3 regions of the Cobetia sp. PDI-12MA genome follow, and region 3 is predicted to be linked to each of the others. Evidence: predicted binding sites of a transcription regulator. Region 3 holds the regulator's gene; each other region holds the start of a gene.
What was found. The regulator sigma-54, encoded in region 3, starts transcription at its own class of promoters, with help from an activator protein. The targets are predictions, from matches to a motif close to TGGCACNNNNNTTGCTNT.
Positions count from the first base shown of each region.

Region 1 (4,776 bases), 1.9 Mb from region 3:
GTGGCTGGTATTGCTGGCGATGGCGATCAGCGTGTTCGAGGTGGTGATGCGCTACGGCCTCGATTCACCGACCTCCTGGGTGCACGAGACGGTGATCTTCCTGGTCGCGACCAGCTTCGCGCTGGGCGGCCCGGCGGCACTGGCCAACAATCGCCACATTCGCGTGCGCGTGCTCTACGACCTGGTCGGCACGCGCTTTCGCTACGTGCTGGACTGCTTCAATGACGTGATGACGTTCGTCTTCTGTCTGGCGATGAGCTATGCGGGCTGGGTGATGTTCTGGCGTGCCTCGCACAGTCCGCTGGGCGAGTGGCAGCTGGAGCGTTCCGGGACCTCATGGAATCCGCCGTTTCCGGCGCTGACCAAGGGCGTGATCCTGTTCGCGCTGGCGGTGATGACCCTGCAGGCGCTGTGGCATCTCTATCAGACCTTCTTCTCGCCCCGTCCGCCCGAGGGCGGCAGTGAGTCTCATGACGCCTCCGACGCCACTCCCGGCGCCGCAGCTGACCACAAGGAGCTGCGCTGATGGATATCGCAACGGCTACGATGCTGCTGGTCGGCGGCATCTTCGCGCTGCTGGTCACCGGCCTGCCGCTGGCCTTCGTCACCGGCCTGGTCGCGCTGGCCTACACCTTCGGCTGGTTCGGTCCGATGGCGCTGCCGCTGGTCACCAGTCGTGTCTATGGCTTCGTCACCGAGTATTCGCTGGTGGCGGTGCCGATGTTCGTGCTGATGGCCTCGCTGCTGGACCGCTCGGGGATCGCCAGGGACCTGTTCAATGCCATGCGCGTGATGGCAGGGCGCCTGCCCGGTGGCGTGGCGATCCAGACCATCGTGGTGGCGTTCTTCCTCGCCGCGATGTCCGGCATCATCGGCGGAGAGATCGTGCTGCTGGGGATTCTGGCGCTGCCGCAGATGCTCAGGCTCGGCTATGACAAGCACATCGCCATCGGCGTGGTGTGTGCCGGCGGCTCGCTGGGCACCATGATGCCACCCTCCATCGTGCTGATCATCTATGGCCTGATCGCCAACCAGTCGATCGCGGACCTGTTCACCGCGGCGATCACCCCGGCCATCGTGCTGATGGCAAGCTACATCATCTACGTGCTGATCCGCTGTCTGCGCAACCCTTCACTGGGGCCGGTAATGCCGGAGGAAGAGCGCCGCGTCAGCTTCCAGAGCAAGCGTGAGCTTCTCAAGGCCATCGGTGTGCCGGCGGTCATCGCGGGGCTGGTGCTGGGCTCCATCTACGGTGGCGTGGCCTCGGTGACCGAAGCCGCGGCGATGGGCAGCTTCGGCGTGCTGGTGGCGGTGATGCTGCGCGGTGAGTTCTCCATCACCCTGATGCAGCGCGCGCTGTCCCAGACCATGAACACCTGCGGCATGATCATCTGGATCGGTATCGGCGCGGCGGCGCTGGTCGGGGTCTACAACCTGATGGGCGGCAACCGCTTCGTGTCGAGCATGATCCTCGGCCTGGATATCCCGCCGCTGGCGATCATCATGGTGATGATGGCGATCCTGCTGCTGTTGGGGCTGTTCCTCGACTGGATCGGCATCGCGATGCTGACACTGCCGATCTTCGTGCCGATCATCGTGCAGCTCGGCTACGACCCGGTATGGTTCGGCGTGCTGTTCGCGGTCAACATGCAGGTGTCCTTCCTGTCGCCCCCCTTTGGGCCTGCCGCCTTCTATCTGAAAGGCGTGGCACCGGAAGGCATCAGTCTCAAGGATATCTTCGTCTCGCTGCTGCCATTCATCGCCATCCAGCTGTGCGTGCTGGCGATGTTGCTGCTGTGGCCGCAACTGTCGCTGTGGCTGGTCTAGGCTCAATAGACTTAGCCGTAGACTCGACGCCCTCGCAGATGCGAGGGCGTCGTCGTTGGTGACGTTGGATTTGCGCCGCCATGAGGCGTGACATCATGCAAGGCAGGCTTTGTGCTCTTTTATGGTGCAAATGAGCGGACACACAAACACAGCCACGATGAGAGTGGGCAGGCTGTCATGGCAGATGCACCATCTTGGCACATTCCCTGCAATGCTCTTGCAATGCCTGTCCGGTGCCACGAGATCCTGTCGAGGTGACCCCCGACACGCTGCAGCACTTCACGAGGAGAGTTCACATGTCAGAGACTCAAGCACCGCTGTTGTTGCTGACCGATCTGGATGGCTCGCTGCTGGATCACCACGATTACTCGCCGGGCCCGGCGCGCAGCTGGCTGACCCGCCTGCGCGCGCGCGGTGTCTGGGTCGTCCCCAATACCTCCAAGACGGCGGCGGAACTGGCGCCGCTGATGGACTCGCTGGGCCTGGCGGGCCAGCCATGGATCGCCGAGAACGGCGGCGTGGTGGCACTGCCTGCCGATTGGCTGAGCGCCTACCCGCTGGAAGCGGCCAGCGCCCCGGATGCACACGGCCTGTGTCGTATCGCGGTGGCGATGTCCCGCGACAGGATTCTCGCGGTACTGGATCAGCTGAGCGGGGAATTCGCCTTCGAGGGCTTCGCCTCGATGTCGGTGGCGAGAGTCAGCGAGCTGACGGGGCTGGGGGAGGAGGATGCGGCCCTGGCGGGACAGCGTGATGCCAGTGAGCCGCTGGTGTGGCGTGACGCGCCGGAGCGTCTCGAGGACTTTCGTGCGCGTCTGGCCAGCCATGGCCTCAAGCTGACACATGGAGGGCGCTTCCACCATGTGACCGGGGACAGCGACAAGGGCGTGGCAGCGCGCTATCTGATTGCCCGCTACCGGCTCTGCGAGCGGGTGCGCCCCTGGACGCTGGGCTTCGGTGATGGCGCCAATGACCTGCCGCTGCTGGCCGCCGTCGACAACGCTGTGCTGATTCCCGGCGTCGGTGATACCTCACAGCGTGATCGGGAGCTTGCCGATCATCCGCAACTGGCGGATGAACGCCGCTGTTTTCGCGCCAATCTCCCCGGACCGCAGGGATGGGTCGAGGGATTGCGTCACTGGCTGGCCAATGGCCAGCCGGAAGAATGGACATCCAGAGGTCTGGGCGCCTGACGCCTGCCTGATGCGTGTCTTCGGCAAGACAAGGAGCTGACATGAGCGATTTTTACCAGAATGGCATCATCACCAACTTCCATAACCTGACCGATCGTCCGGTGGAAGATCTCGAAGCGGACCTGATGCGCTTCTCCCGCAAGCGACCGATGAGCCTGATTCTGCCGTCGCTGTATTCCGAGCTGGAAGGCCCCGCCCTCAAGCATATCGTCGAGGAGCTGGCCCAGGTGCCCTACCTCAGCGAGATCGTGATCGGGCTGGACCGCGCCGACCGTGACCAGTTCGAGCATGCCAAGGAGTTCTTCTCACACCTGCCGCAGCATCACCGCATCCTCTGGAACGACGGGCCGCGCCTGCGGGCACTGGATGAGGAGCTGACCGAGCATGGCCTGGCGCCGATGGAGGCCGGCAAGGGGCGCAATGTCTGGTACTGCTCAGGCTACGTGCAGGCCTCGGGCATAGCCGAGGCAGTGGCACTGCATGACTGCGATATCGTCACCTATGACCGCGGCCTGCTGGCACGGCTGATCTACCCGGTGGCCCATCCGCAGTTCAACTACGAGTTCTGCAAGGGCTACTACTCGCGCATCGCCCAGGGCAAGCTCAATGGCCGCGTGGCACGCCTGATGGTCACGCCGTTGATCCGGGCGCTCAAGAAGGTCTATGGCCCGTTGCCGTACCTGGATTATCTCGACAGCTATCGTTATCCGCTGTCCGGCGAGTTCTCGATGCGCACCGATGTGCTGGCGGACATTCGCATTCCCAGTGACTGGGGGCTGGAGATCGGCGTGCTGTCCGAGGTCCACCGCAACTATTCCACCAAGCGCCTGTGTCAGGTGGACATCGCCGATGCCTATGATCACAAGCACCAGCCGCTGTCCGCGGAAGATGCGTTGGGCGGCTTGAATCGCATGAGTCTGGATATCGCCAAGGCGATGTATCGCAAGCTGGCCACGCTGGGCGTCGAGATGCACGGCGAGACCTTCCGCACCATCAAGGCGACCTACTACCGTATCGCGCTGGACCTGATCGAGACCTACTACAACGATGCCGTCATGAATGGTCTGACGGTGGACCGCCACAGCGAGGAAGCGGCGGTGGAGCTGTTCGCCTCCAACATCATGGATGCCGGCAGCGCCTTCCTCGACAATCCGCGCGACAAGCCCTTCATCCCCAGCTGGAACCGGGTGCAGTCAGCCGTACCGGACCTGCTCGAGCGCATGCACGAAGCGGTGGAGCTGGACAACCAGTAACGCTCGCGGCGGGAAACAGCGAGACCCACGACAACGGGGCTGCCAGTGGCAGCCCCGTTGTCGTGGGCAGAGGGAAGAAGCGCGGGCGTCAGACGACCTCGATGGCCGGCGGGCGCACGGTTTGCTCCATCAGCCAGGCCGCCTGATAGGGGCGGCGGGCCATGGTGGGATCGTAGGCCTTGTCGTGGCACAGATGGTCGGTCAGCGCGACGCCTTGCCAGCTTTCCGGCAGCGGCAGCACGCGCGGCTGATCGGTGACATTGAGAGCGAACAGCAAGCGACGCCCTTCATGGGTGACACGCTCGAAGACGAAGAAGTCCGGGCCGACATCGAAGACATTCTGGTCGGCATCCGGGTGGAAGCAGGGTTCGTTGCGGCGCAGTGCCATCCGGCGCTTGAGGGCGTGGAAGACCTCATGGGTTGCGGTGTTGGGGCTGGCCAACAGCGCTTCCAGTTCATCACGCTGCCACTTGCGGCGGTTGATGGCGCGCAGATGGCCATCG
Region 1 covers NZ_CM183351.1:2,967,030-2,971,805, reverse strand. The annotation lists gene AC5WNI_RS12680 (TRAP transporter small permease subunit) at 1-526, shown strand, start outside; gene AC5WNI_RS12675 (TRAP transporter large permease) at 526-1,827, shown strand; gene AC5WNI_RS12670 (HAD-IIB family hydrolase) at 2,124-3,020, shown strand; gene AC5WNI_RS12665 (glycosyltransferase family protein) at 3,062-4,273, shown strand; gene AC5WNI_RS12660 (sugar phosphorylase) at 4,362-4,776, opposite strand, start outside.
Region 1: AC5WNI_RS12670 (HAD-IIB family hydrolase) is a predicted target of sigma-54. The motif match lies at 2,023-2,040, and genes of this name have one in related genera.

Region 2 (4,776 bases), 350 kb from region 3:
CGCTCGCAGCCGCTGCGGGCGGTGGCTACGCTTGAGGTAACGTCCCTGATCATCAGGGCGCTGATCCGGTACCTCGTGATGACTGCCAACGCCGTCGATAACCTTCGCATTCGTGAAGAGCGTCTCATTGATCATGAGCGCATCTACCGCATTCATGAATCCGTCTTTGCCGGCCATCGTGAAGCGCGCCTGGGTGACAGATTGCGTCGAGGCAATCTGGCGCAGATCTCGCTGGTGGCCGAGCGTGTCACCGACCCGGAGACCGGCCGCCACCTCAGTGAAGGCGAGGGCGGCCTGCTGGGGCATGTGATGGTGTCGCGCGTGGAGCTTTCCGGCTACCCGGACCGCGTGCTGATGGCGTTGGCACCGCTGGCGGTGCTGCCACAGCATCAGCGTCACGGCATCGGCAAGCGGCTGGTGATCTCGGCGGTCAAGCGCTGTCGACTGCTGGGGGCGGGGGCCGTGGTGGCGGCCGGTCATGCGGATTTCTATACCCACCTGGGCTTTCATCCGGCGTGTCACTACGGGCTCTACTGCCATCATGACGACGTGCCGGGTTCCTTCGTCGCCTTCGAGCTGCAGCCGGACTATCTGGAGGGGCTGGGCGGTGAAGTGCAGTTTCCCGATACCTTCTCTGAGCTGGGGATCTGAGCAGCCTTGCGCGGTTGAGCTGAGCAGCCCTGAGCGGTTGCCCTGAACAACCCTGAGTGATTGGTCTTGATCAGCAACAGGCAACTCGGCGTTGCGTGACCCTTGAAACGACAAGGCTCCCGCTCCATGTCATGGGTAACACCACGTGGCAGCCTGCGGGTAATGGCAGGTGTCGCGTCATTCCGACCGATGATTCAAGGAGAGACATCATGAAGCTCAAGACTCTGGGTAGTTCGCTGATGATTGCCATGCTCGGTCTCGGTGGCCTGTCGCTCGCCGGTTGCGAGGACGAAGGCCCGATGGAGAAGGCCGGTGAGAAGATGGACAACGCCGTCGAGGAAGCCGGTGATAGCGTCGAGAACGCCACCGATAGCTGAGGCTCGGCTGCCAGCGCCGCGATGAGTCGCCGCTGACCTGAGCTGTCATCAGACACAAGAAGGCCCCGCCTCTGGGAGGCGGGGCCTTCTTGTGTCTGGCTCGGGGAGAAGGAAATCCGCTTATGCAGAGACGGGCTGCTGCTCGCTCTGCTGCTTGCGGTCCGCGATGGCGGCGTCGTAGGCGCGGCTTTCCTCGGCTTCGGTGGCGGCGCTGAAGCGCACCAGCAGCGCGAACAGCGAGATCACGATCACGCCCATGCCCAGATACATCAGGCCTTCCTGATAGGTCAGCTCCTCACTGCGGAACAGGAAGCCCGCGGCGACCGCGCCTGCGTTGCCGCCCGCACCGACGATACCGGCGACCGCGCCGAGCGCCTTGCGATTGACGAAGGGCACGATACCGAAGGTCGCGCCCTCCGCCATCTGCACGAAGAGGCTGAAGACCAGCATGATGCCGATGGCCACCGCGAGGGTTTCCATCTGTGCGAAGCCGACCAGCGCGACGCCTTCACACAGCAGCGCGATGAACAGCCAGCGCACGCGGCCCTTGAGGCCAGACTGGCGGGCGAACAGGTCGGAGAAGACGCCGCCCAGGGTGCGGGCGAACAGGTTCATCAGACCGAACAGGCCGGCGATGAGACCGGCGGTGGCGAGATCGAGATCGAAGTGGTCGAAGAAGTAGATGGCGGCGACGTTGTTGATGGTCAGCTCGACCCCGAAGCAGGCGCCGTATACGAGGAACAGTGCCCAGACGCGGATGTCGCGTGCTGCCGCGCCGAAGGTGGCGCGCATGCTGTATTCCTTCTCGGCCTTGGGCAGCTCACCACGCTCACGCAGCTCGCTGAAGTTGCCGTCCGGCGCATCCTGGGTGAAGAAGTAGTAGGCGATACCGGTGAGGAACAGCACGATGCCCGGCACGACCATCGCCAGACGCCAGCCCAGGGTCTGCTCGACGCCCAGCATCAGCAGGCCGGCCATCACCAGCGGCATCAGCATCTGGGTGGTGCCGCCGCCCAGGTTGCCCCAGCCTGCGGTGGTGGCGTTGGCGGTGCCGACCACGTTGGGGCCGAACATCACGGAGGTATGGTACTGGGTGATGACGAAGGAAGCGCCGATGGCACCGATGGCCAGACGGGCCAGGAAGAAGGATTCGAAGCTGTCGGCGAAACCGATGCACATCACCGGCAGCGAGCCGAGGCACAAGAGCCAGGTGTAGGCCTTGCGTGGCCCGATGCGATCACACAGCACGCCGATGGCGAGACGCACGATCACCGTGATGGCGACGGAGGCGATGATGGTGTTGCCGATCTGGGTCTTGGTCAGGCCGAGGTCGTCACGCACCACGGCCATCAGCGGCGCGATACCGAACCAGCCGAAGAAGCAGACGTGGAACGCGAACCACGACATGTGGAAGGCGCGCATTTGCGGGGTGTTGAAGCTGAACAGCCGGATGCGGCTGGCCTTGTTGCGGATATCCATGAGTGGGCTCCTGATTCAGCGTCGGTGCCGGGCACGAGGTCAGGTGTGCTCGGCGAGTGGTCGAACGGCTGTGAATGAACGACAGCAAGGGCGCCTCGTCATTGAGGGGCCTGGTTCGACGCACTCGTACTCCGAAGAGCCTGGTCCACGTCATGGATAGCGATGGCAGCAGTCGGTGATGCCATGGTTGCCGGCAGCAGAGTGTCCGTGCGGCAAGTGACTGGAACAAAGCAAGTAGCGCGCCAGTTGCGGGGGTGTGGGCGGGACAAGTCCCAGAAGATCAATGGCTTGGCAAGGACAGTAGGGTGGCACGCGCAGACGGTGACCCGGGCTGGATGCGCGCTCGATGCGCGCTGGCGGTGCGTCAGCAAGGCGCGGGGTACCAGACTGGCGCACGCCAATGTCGCTGGGAGGGTCGGCAAGGCGCGTGCCTCATTGCAGTGCAGCGGCGCTTTCGGCTCGGCCGCTCTGAAGGCCTTTGGCCGCAAGGTTGCACCAGATTGCGGCACGGATCCTGCTTGGGTGTAGCGCAAGATTCATGCCCGACTCAAGGAAACCTGACATGCCCGTGACCGTGCTGATCGTCGATGTCCGCAGTGAGCGCTCCGCCGCGCTGGAGCAGGCGCTATTGAGCGCCGGCTTCGAGGTGGCGCTGCGCGTTGACGAGCACGAGGACCTGCACGCGCTGGTCGAGCAGCATCAGCCCGATGCGGTGATCATCGACGCCGACCTGCCCAGCCGCGACACCCTGGAGCATCTCGGCCAGCTGGGGCGACGCTATCCCAAGCCGATGATCATGCTGGCCAGTGAAGATGCGCCAGACCTCGTGCGTGAGGCGGCCGGCGCCGGTGTCTCGGCCTATGTGGTGGACCACGTCATGCCAGCGATGGTGCGCAGCATGGTCGAGGTCGCCATCACCAGCTTCGAGGCGCACCGTGCACTCAAGGGTGAGCTCAACCGTACCCAGACCACATTGGTGCAGCGGCGCAGTGTCGATCGCGCCAAGGCCGTGGTGATGGAGACGCGCGGGCTCAGTGAAGATGCCGCCTATCAATACCTGCGCAAGACCGCCATGAACCGGCGCCTGGCCCTGCATGAGCTGGCCGATGAGCTGCTCAAGGCCGCGCGTCGGCGCTGAGCCGGTCGCCGTACTGTCCTTCTCTCTCGATCGTTCAAGAGGTGTGCGTGATGCCCACAGATGTACCCCTGAATGGCCATCAGCTGACGCTGGGCCTGATGCCACTCAATGATGCCGCTCCCTTCGTGGTCGCTGAGCAGTTGGGGCTTTTCCGCGAGGAGGGGCTGGCGGTGACACTCAAGTGGCAACCCTCGTGGGCGGCGTTGCGTGATGACCTGCAGACCGGCGTGCTGCAGGGCGCGCAGATGCTGGCGCTGATGCCGCTGACCTCGACCCTGGGCCTGGATGGTCGCGCCACGCCGGTGATCAGTGCCATGACACTGAATCTGGGCGGCAACTCCATCACCCTGTCGCGCGCTCTGTTGGCCACCCTCGGTGAGGATGGCCACGACCTCGCCAGCCCGTTGCAGGTCGCGAAGGCGCTGGCGGCGCATGTGCGCGAGCGCAAGCAGCGCGGCGAGCCGCTGCTCAAGCTGGCCAGCGTGCACCCGTTCTCTTCGCACCGGTATCTTTTGCGCTACTGGCTGGCGGCCGGTGGCATCAACCCGGACCGCGACGTCGAGATGCGCGCCGTGGCACCGCCGCTGATGGCCGCGCAACTGGCCAGCGGTGCGCTGGATGGCTTCTGTGTCGGTGAGCCCTGGAACAGCCTGGCGGCGGCGCAGGGCATGGGGCAGGTGGTGGCGGGCAGTCATGATATCTGGCGCTTCGGGCAGGAAAAGGTGCTGGGCGTGCGCGAGGACTGGGCGGAGCAGCATCCGCTGGCGCATCAGGCGCTGATTCGCGCGCTGCTCAAGGCCTGCGCCTGGCTGGACCGCCCCGGCAATCGGGCCAGGGCGGCCGAGTGGCTGCATGATGAGGGCATGCCGGAGGTGCCGATGAGCGTGGTGACGCGCGGACTGGAAGACGTGGATGTCGAGCAGTCGGTGGAGGAGTTTCAGCAGCAAAATCCCGGCTGGACCATCTTCCATCGCTACGCGGCCAACTTCCCGTGGCGTTCCCACACACGCTGGTACATCGCCCAGATGCAGCGCTGGGGCCATCTGCAGGGCTTCAGTGACGAGGATCTCGAGGCGACGCTGGCGCGGTGCGTCCGGCCGGACCTCTACCGCACGGCGGCCCGCAAGCTGG
Region 2 covers NZ_CM183351.1:472,560-477,335, forward strand. The annotation lists gene AC5WNI_RS02160 (GNAT family N-acetyltransferase) at 79-651, shown strand; gene AC5WNI_RS02165 (hypothetical protein) at 861-1,028, shown strand; gene AC5WNI_RS02170 (NarK family nitrate/nitrite MFS transporter) at 1,149-2,507, opposite strand; gene AC5WNI_RS02175 (ANTAR domain-containing response regulator) at 3,070-3,645, shown strand; gene AC5WNI_RS02180 (CmpA/NrtA family ABC transporter substrate-binding protein) at 3,696-4,776, shown strand, end outside.
Region 2: AC5WNI_RS02175 (ANTAR domain-containing response regulator) is a predicted target of sigma-54. The motif match lies at 3,011-3,028, and genes of this name have one in related genera.

Region 3 (4,776 bases):
CAGCCAGCCGATCAACATCGCCGCGGACGCCCTGTCTCTCGATGACAAGGCCGGCACAGCCACCTACACCGGCCAGGTGGAGATGCGCCAGGGCAGCATGAAGCTCGATGCCAGCCGCGTCGATATCAGCCGCGCCGGCAGCGGCGAGATCTCGCTGGTCAAGGCCACCGGCAAGCGTGCCTACCTGGAACAGCAACCCGCACCCGACGAGAAGCTGGTCAAGGGCTGGGCCGACACCATCCGCTATCATGCGCTGGAGCGCCGCGTGGAGCTGGTCGGCAATGCGCGTCTCGAGAAAGGCGATGACACCTTCGAAGGCGGCTACGTGGAGTATTTCCTCGACAAGCGCCAGGTGAACGCCAACAACAGCAAGACGGCACAGCAGACCGAAGGCGGTCGCGTACACATGACTTTGACGCCGCGCGGCGCCAATGCCAGCAAGGAAAACTGAGTCATGACTGCTGCTACCCCGCGTACGCTGAGCGCTCGCCATCTGGCCAAGGCCTACAAGGGCCGCAAGGTGGTCAAGGACATCTCGCTTGAGATCCGTCAGGGTGACATCGTCGGCCTGCTGGGCCCCAACGGCGCCGGCAAGACGACCTCGTTCTACATGATCGTCGGGCTGGTGCGCGCCGATGCAGGCGACGTCTCCATCGACGACAAGGACCTTTCCGCTGCCGCCATGCATCAACGCGCACGCGCCGGCATCGGTTATCTGCCGCAGGAGGCGTCGATCTTCCGCAAGCTGTCGGTGGCCGACAACATCATGGCGATTCTGGAAACCCGCAAGGATCTGGATCGCAATGGCCGCAAGGCACGTCTTGAAGAGTTGCTCGAGGAATTCAGCATCACGCATATTCGTGCCAGTGCCGGCATGAGCCTGTCCGGCGGGGAGCGTCGTCGGGTCGAGATTGCCCGTGCACTGGCCACCGAGCCGGACTTCGTACTGCTCGATGAGCCCTTCGCCGGCGTCGACCCCATCTCGGTGGGCGAGATCAAGAGCATCGTGCGTCAACTGCGTGACCGTGGCATCGGCGTGCTGATCACCGACCACAACGTGCGCGAGACACTCGATATCTGTGACACCGCCTATATCGTCGGCGATGGTCAGATCATCGCTCACGGTGACGCGGACTCCATCCTGGCCAACCAGCAGGTACGCGACGTCTACCTGGGCCACGAGTTCACGCTCTAGGGCCAGCGGATGCGCTGAGCCCTCCCACGGCGAAAGCTTCATAAGCCGCTGCGTGATTTTATCGCGTAGCGGCTTTTTCATGTCTGACATCAGGCGCATGCATGACGTCCATACCACCTTGGTGTAAACATGGCATGCAAGTTGCTTGAATATTCACTGCAACCACTTGTCAGTGGCCCGAGTCACGGTATAGCGTAGTAAGCACGTTCCTTTGCCGTGAATTGACTGACTCCATGAAACCCACCCTGCAACTCCGCCTCGGCACCTCGCTGACCATGACGCCGCAGCTTCAGCAAGCGATCCAGCTGCTGCAGCTGTCGACGCTCGACCTGCGTCAGGAGATTCAGCAAGCCCTCGAGTCCAACCCCATGTTGGAGCTCGACGAGGACTACGAGTCGCTGGATGTCATCGAGACACAGGATACGAGCGAGATCTCCACTGCCGACTCCTCGAGCGAGATTCCCGAGGAATACCCTCTCGACAGTGACTGGTCGGACCTCTACCAGGACCACGCCGGTAGCCTGACCAGCTCCGGCAGTGGCAGCGGGAGCGAAGAAGGGCCGGACTTCGATCGCAATACCAGCGTCGAGAGCCTGCAGGACCACCTGCGCTGGCAGCTGGCGATGACCGACCTCGATGGCCGTGAACGCCAGATGGCGGAGAGCCTGATCGATGCCGTCGACGGTGCCGGTTACCTGAGCCTGTCACTCGATGAGCTGGTCGATGGTCTGCGCGGCCAGGGCCTGCCCGGCCTCAAGGCCTCCGAGCTCGAGCAGGTACTGCTGCGTCTGCAGCAGTTCGACCCGACCGGCGTCTTCGCCCGCGACCTGCGCGAGTGCCTGCTGCTGCAACTGGCGCTGCTGCCGGATGATCTGCCGCTGCTGGCGCAGGCGCGTCGCCTGGTACGTCAATTCCTCGAGGCACTGGGCAACGATGATCGCAAGCTGCTCAAGCGCCGACTGAGCCTTGACGATGACGAGCTGGATCACGTCATCCGCCTGGTGCGCGCGCTCGATCCGCGTCCGGCATCCGCCTGGGGCGAGCCCGCCAGCGATTACGTGGTCCCTGATCTACTGGTGCGTCATACCCGCCACGGCTGGCAGGTCGAGCTCAACCCGGAAGCGCTGCCCAAGCTGCGCATCCAGCCGGAATACGCCGCACTGATCAAGCGTGCCGACAAGTCCGCCGACAACACCTTCCTCAAGGACAACCTGCAGGAAGCGCGCTGGCTGATGAAGAGCCTGTCATCACGCAATGACACCCTGCTCAAGGTCGGCCGCGAGATCATGGCGCGCCAGATCGACTTCCTCGAGCAAGGCGAGGAAGGCATGAAGCCACTGATTCTGGCCAACATCGCCGAAGTGGTCGAGATGCACGAATCGACCATCTCGCGGGTCACGACCCAGAAATACATCCACACCCCGCGCGGCGTCTTCGAGCTCAAGTTCTTCTTCTCGAGCCAGGTCGGTGGCAGCGGTAGTGGCGACGCCCACTCAAGCACCGCCATTCGTGCCCGCATCCGCAAGCTGATTGCGGAAGAGCCGGCTCGCAAGCCTCTCTCCGACTCACGCCTGGTCGACCTGCTCGCCAGCGATGGCATCGAGGTCGCACGCCGTACCGTGGCCAAGTATCGCGAAGCGATGGGCATCCCATCCTCCAGCGAGCGCAAGCGTCTGGCCTGATGTGTCATCTGCGGCTGCCATGCGCCTGGTCTCCCTCCTATCATGGCCGTTGCCGCCAACCTCAAACGCTGGTTTTCTCTCTCACCAGCCTCTGACATTACTGACACCGGCGCGCCTGTCGCGCGCCCTGTCATTCCGTCAACCGCTCGTCAATGGCCCATCATGGCGCGCAGGATGATGGCAAAAATCCATCATTCCGGCTGCATCATTTACCGTCAATCGCATGTTTTTAAAGTCACTTTTAGCCGTATTGCACCGGGATGTCACTCGGTGATCCTTCCGGCACGCTGCTTGCTCCACGCAACCCAAGCGCCTGAAAGGCGGCGTACATGCAGGGATTGGCGACGAAAACCCGTCTTCTTGCGCGCCTTTCATGCACCACCCTTCAAGCGTGACCTTGAAGTCCATTCCGTTACCCCTCACTGAGTTGAAGACAAGCACTGAGCCACGATGCAGCGCAGCGTTGATCTTTGCGCAAAGCTTGGGCATTGTCGGTACAGACGCTCACGACATCTGACGCCGCTGGCAAGGGCGCGAAAACATCGCCAGACGGTGGTCGTCAAGCCTGTTGCAGAGCGTCCGATCAGGGTTTGCTCGTAGTCAAAAAGGGTTACAATTGAATGGCAACCCGCTGGATAAAGGAGCGTGTCCATGCAAGTGAATATCACCGGGCATCATGTGGAACTTACCGATCCTCTCCGCGATTACGTCAACGAGAAGCTCGCTCGCCTCGAACGGCATTACGACAACATCACCAATGTTCAGGTGACACTGTCGATCGAGAAGGAGCGCCAGCAGGCTGCCTGCACCTTGCACGCAGCAGGCGCTGACCTCCACGCCCTGGCAGAAGACCCCAACATGTACGCTGCCATCGACGCGCTCGCCGACAAGCTGGATCGCCAGCTGGTCAAACACAAGGAAAAGTCCCAGGCTCGTGCTCAGGGCACCGGGACCCGTTGACCTTCAGCCATGACACTTGATCAGATCCTTCCCCCCGAGCGCACCCTTTACGGTGTCCCCGGGGGGAGCAAGAAGCGGGTGCTTGAATTCTTCAGCACCTTCATCGCACAGAACATTCCCAGCCTGGATAGCCAGGAAGTCTTCTCGCGCCTGATCGGGCGCGAGAGACTGGGGTCGACCGGCATCGGCCACGGTGTGGCCGTGCCCCATGCACGCAGCCCGCATTGCAAGACACCAATCGCTGCGTTTCTGAAGCTCGGTGAACCCATCGACTTCGATGCCATCGACGGAGAACCCATCGATCTGCTGTTCGTGCTGCTGGTGCCTGAGGAAGCGGACGAGACCCATCTGACGCTGCTCGGGCAGGTCGCGGAATTGCTCAATTCCCCGACCAATCGCTCGGCCCTGCGCCAGGCAGACAGCCAGCGTGCACTCTTTGAGGCATTGACCCAAGCCATCGCCGAATTACCGGCGCGCTGAATCACAGGCCCGGACATCGTCCGGGCTTTCGTCTTGCTGGCCTCCCATCGGCCGACGTACAGCGCACTGATAGCGGGCAACCTTCTGCCCCACCCCTGCATTCTTTCGACGTTGACCTCGCCCTTGGAGAGCACTTCATGAAGATCGTGATCATCAGCGGCCGCTCCGGCTCCGGGAAATCCATCGCTCTCCAGGCGCTGGAAGACATTGGCTACTATGCCATCGACAATCTGCCCGGCATGCTGCTGGCGCCACTGGTCGATCAGCTCGAACAGGACAGCCCGGCACGCCGACGTATCGCGGTCTCCATCGATGCCCGCAACCTGCCGGAAGCCTTGACCCGCTTCCCCGAATTGCTCGACAACGTCCGCCAGAGTGGCATGGACGTGCAGGTCGTCTACCTGACCACCGATTCGCGAGTGCTGCTGGAACGCTACTCGGCGACCCGGCGTCGTCACC
Region 3 covers NZ_CM183351.1:817,869-822,644, reverse strand. The annotation lists gene lptA (lipopolysaccharide transport periplasmic protein LptA) at 1-451, shown strand, start outside; gene lptB (LPS export ABC transporter ATP-binding protein) at 455-1,195, shown strand; gene AC5WNI_RS03505 (RNA polymerase factor sigma-54) at 1,429-2,877, shown strand; gene hpf (ribosome hibernation-promoting factor, HPF/YfiA family) at 3,529-3,837, shown strand; gene AC5WNI_RS03495 (PTS sugar transporter subunit IIA) at 3,847-4,317, shown strand; gene rapZ (RNase adapter RapZ) at 4,455-4,776, shown strand, end outside.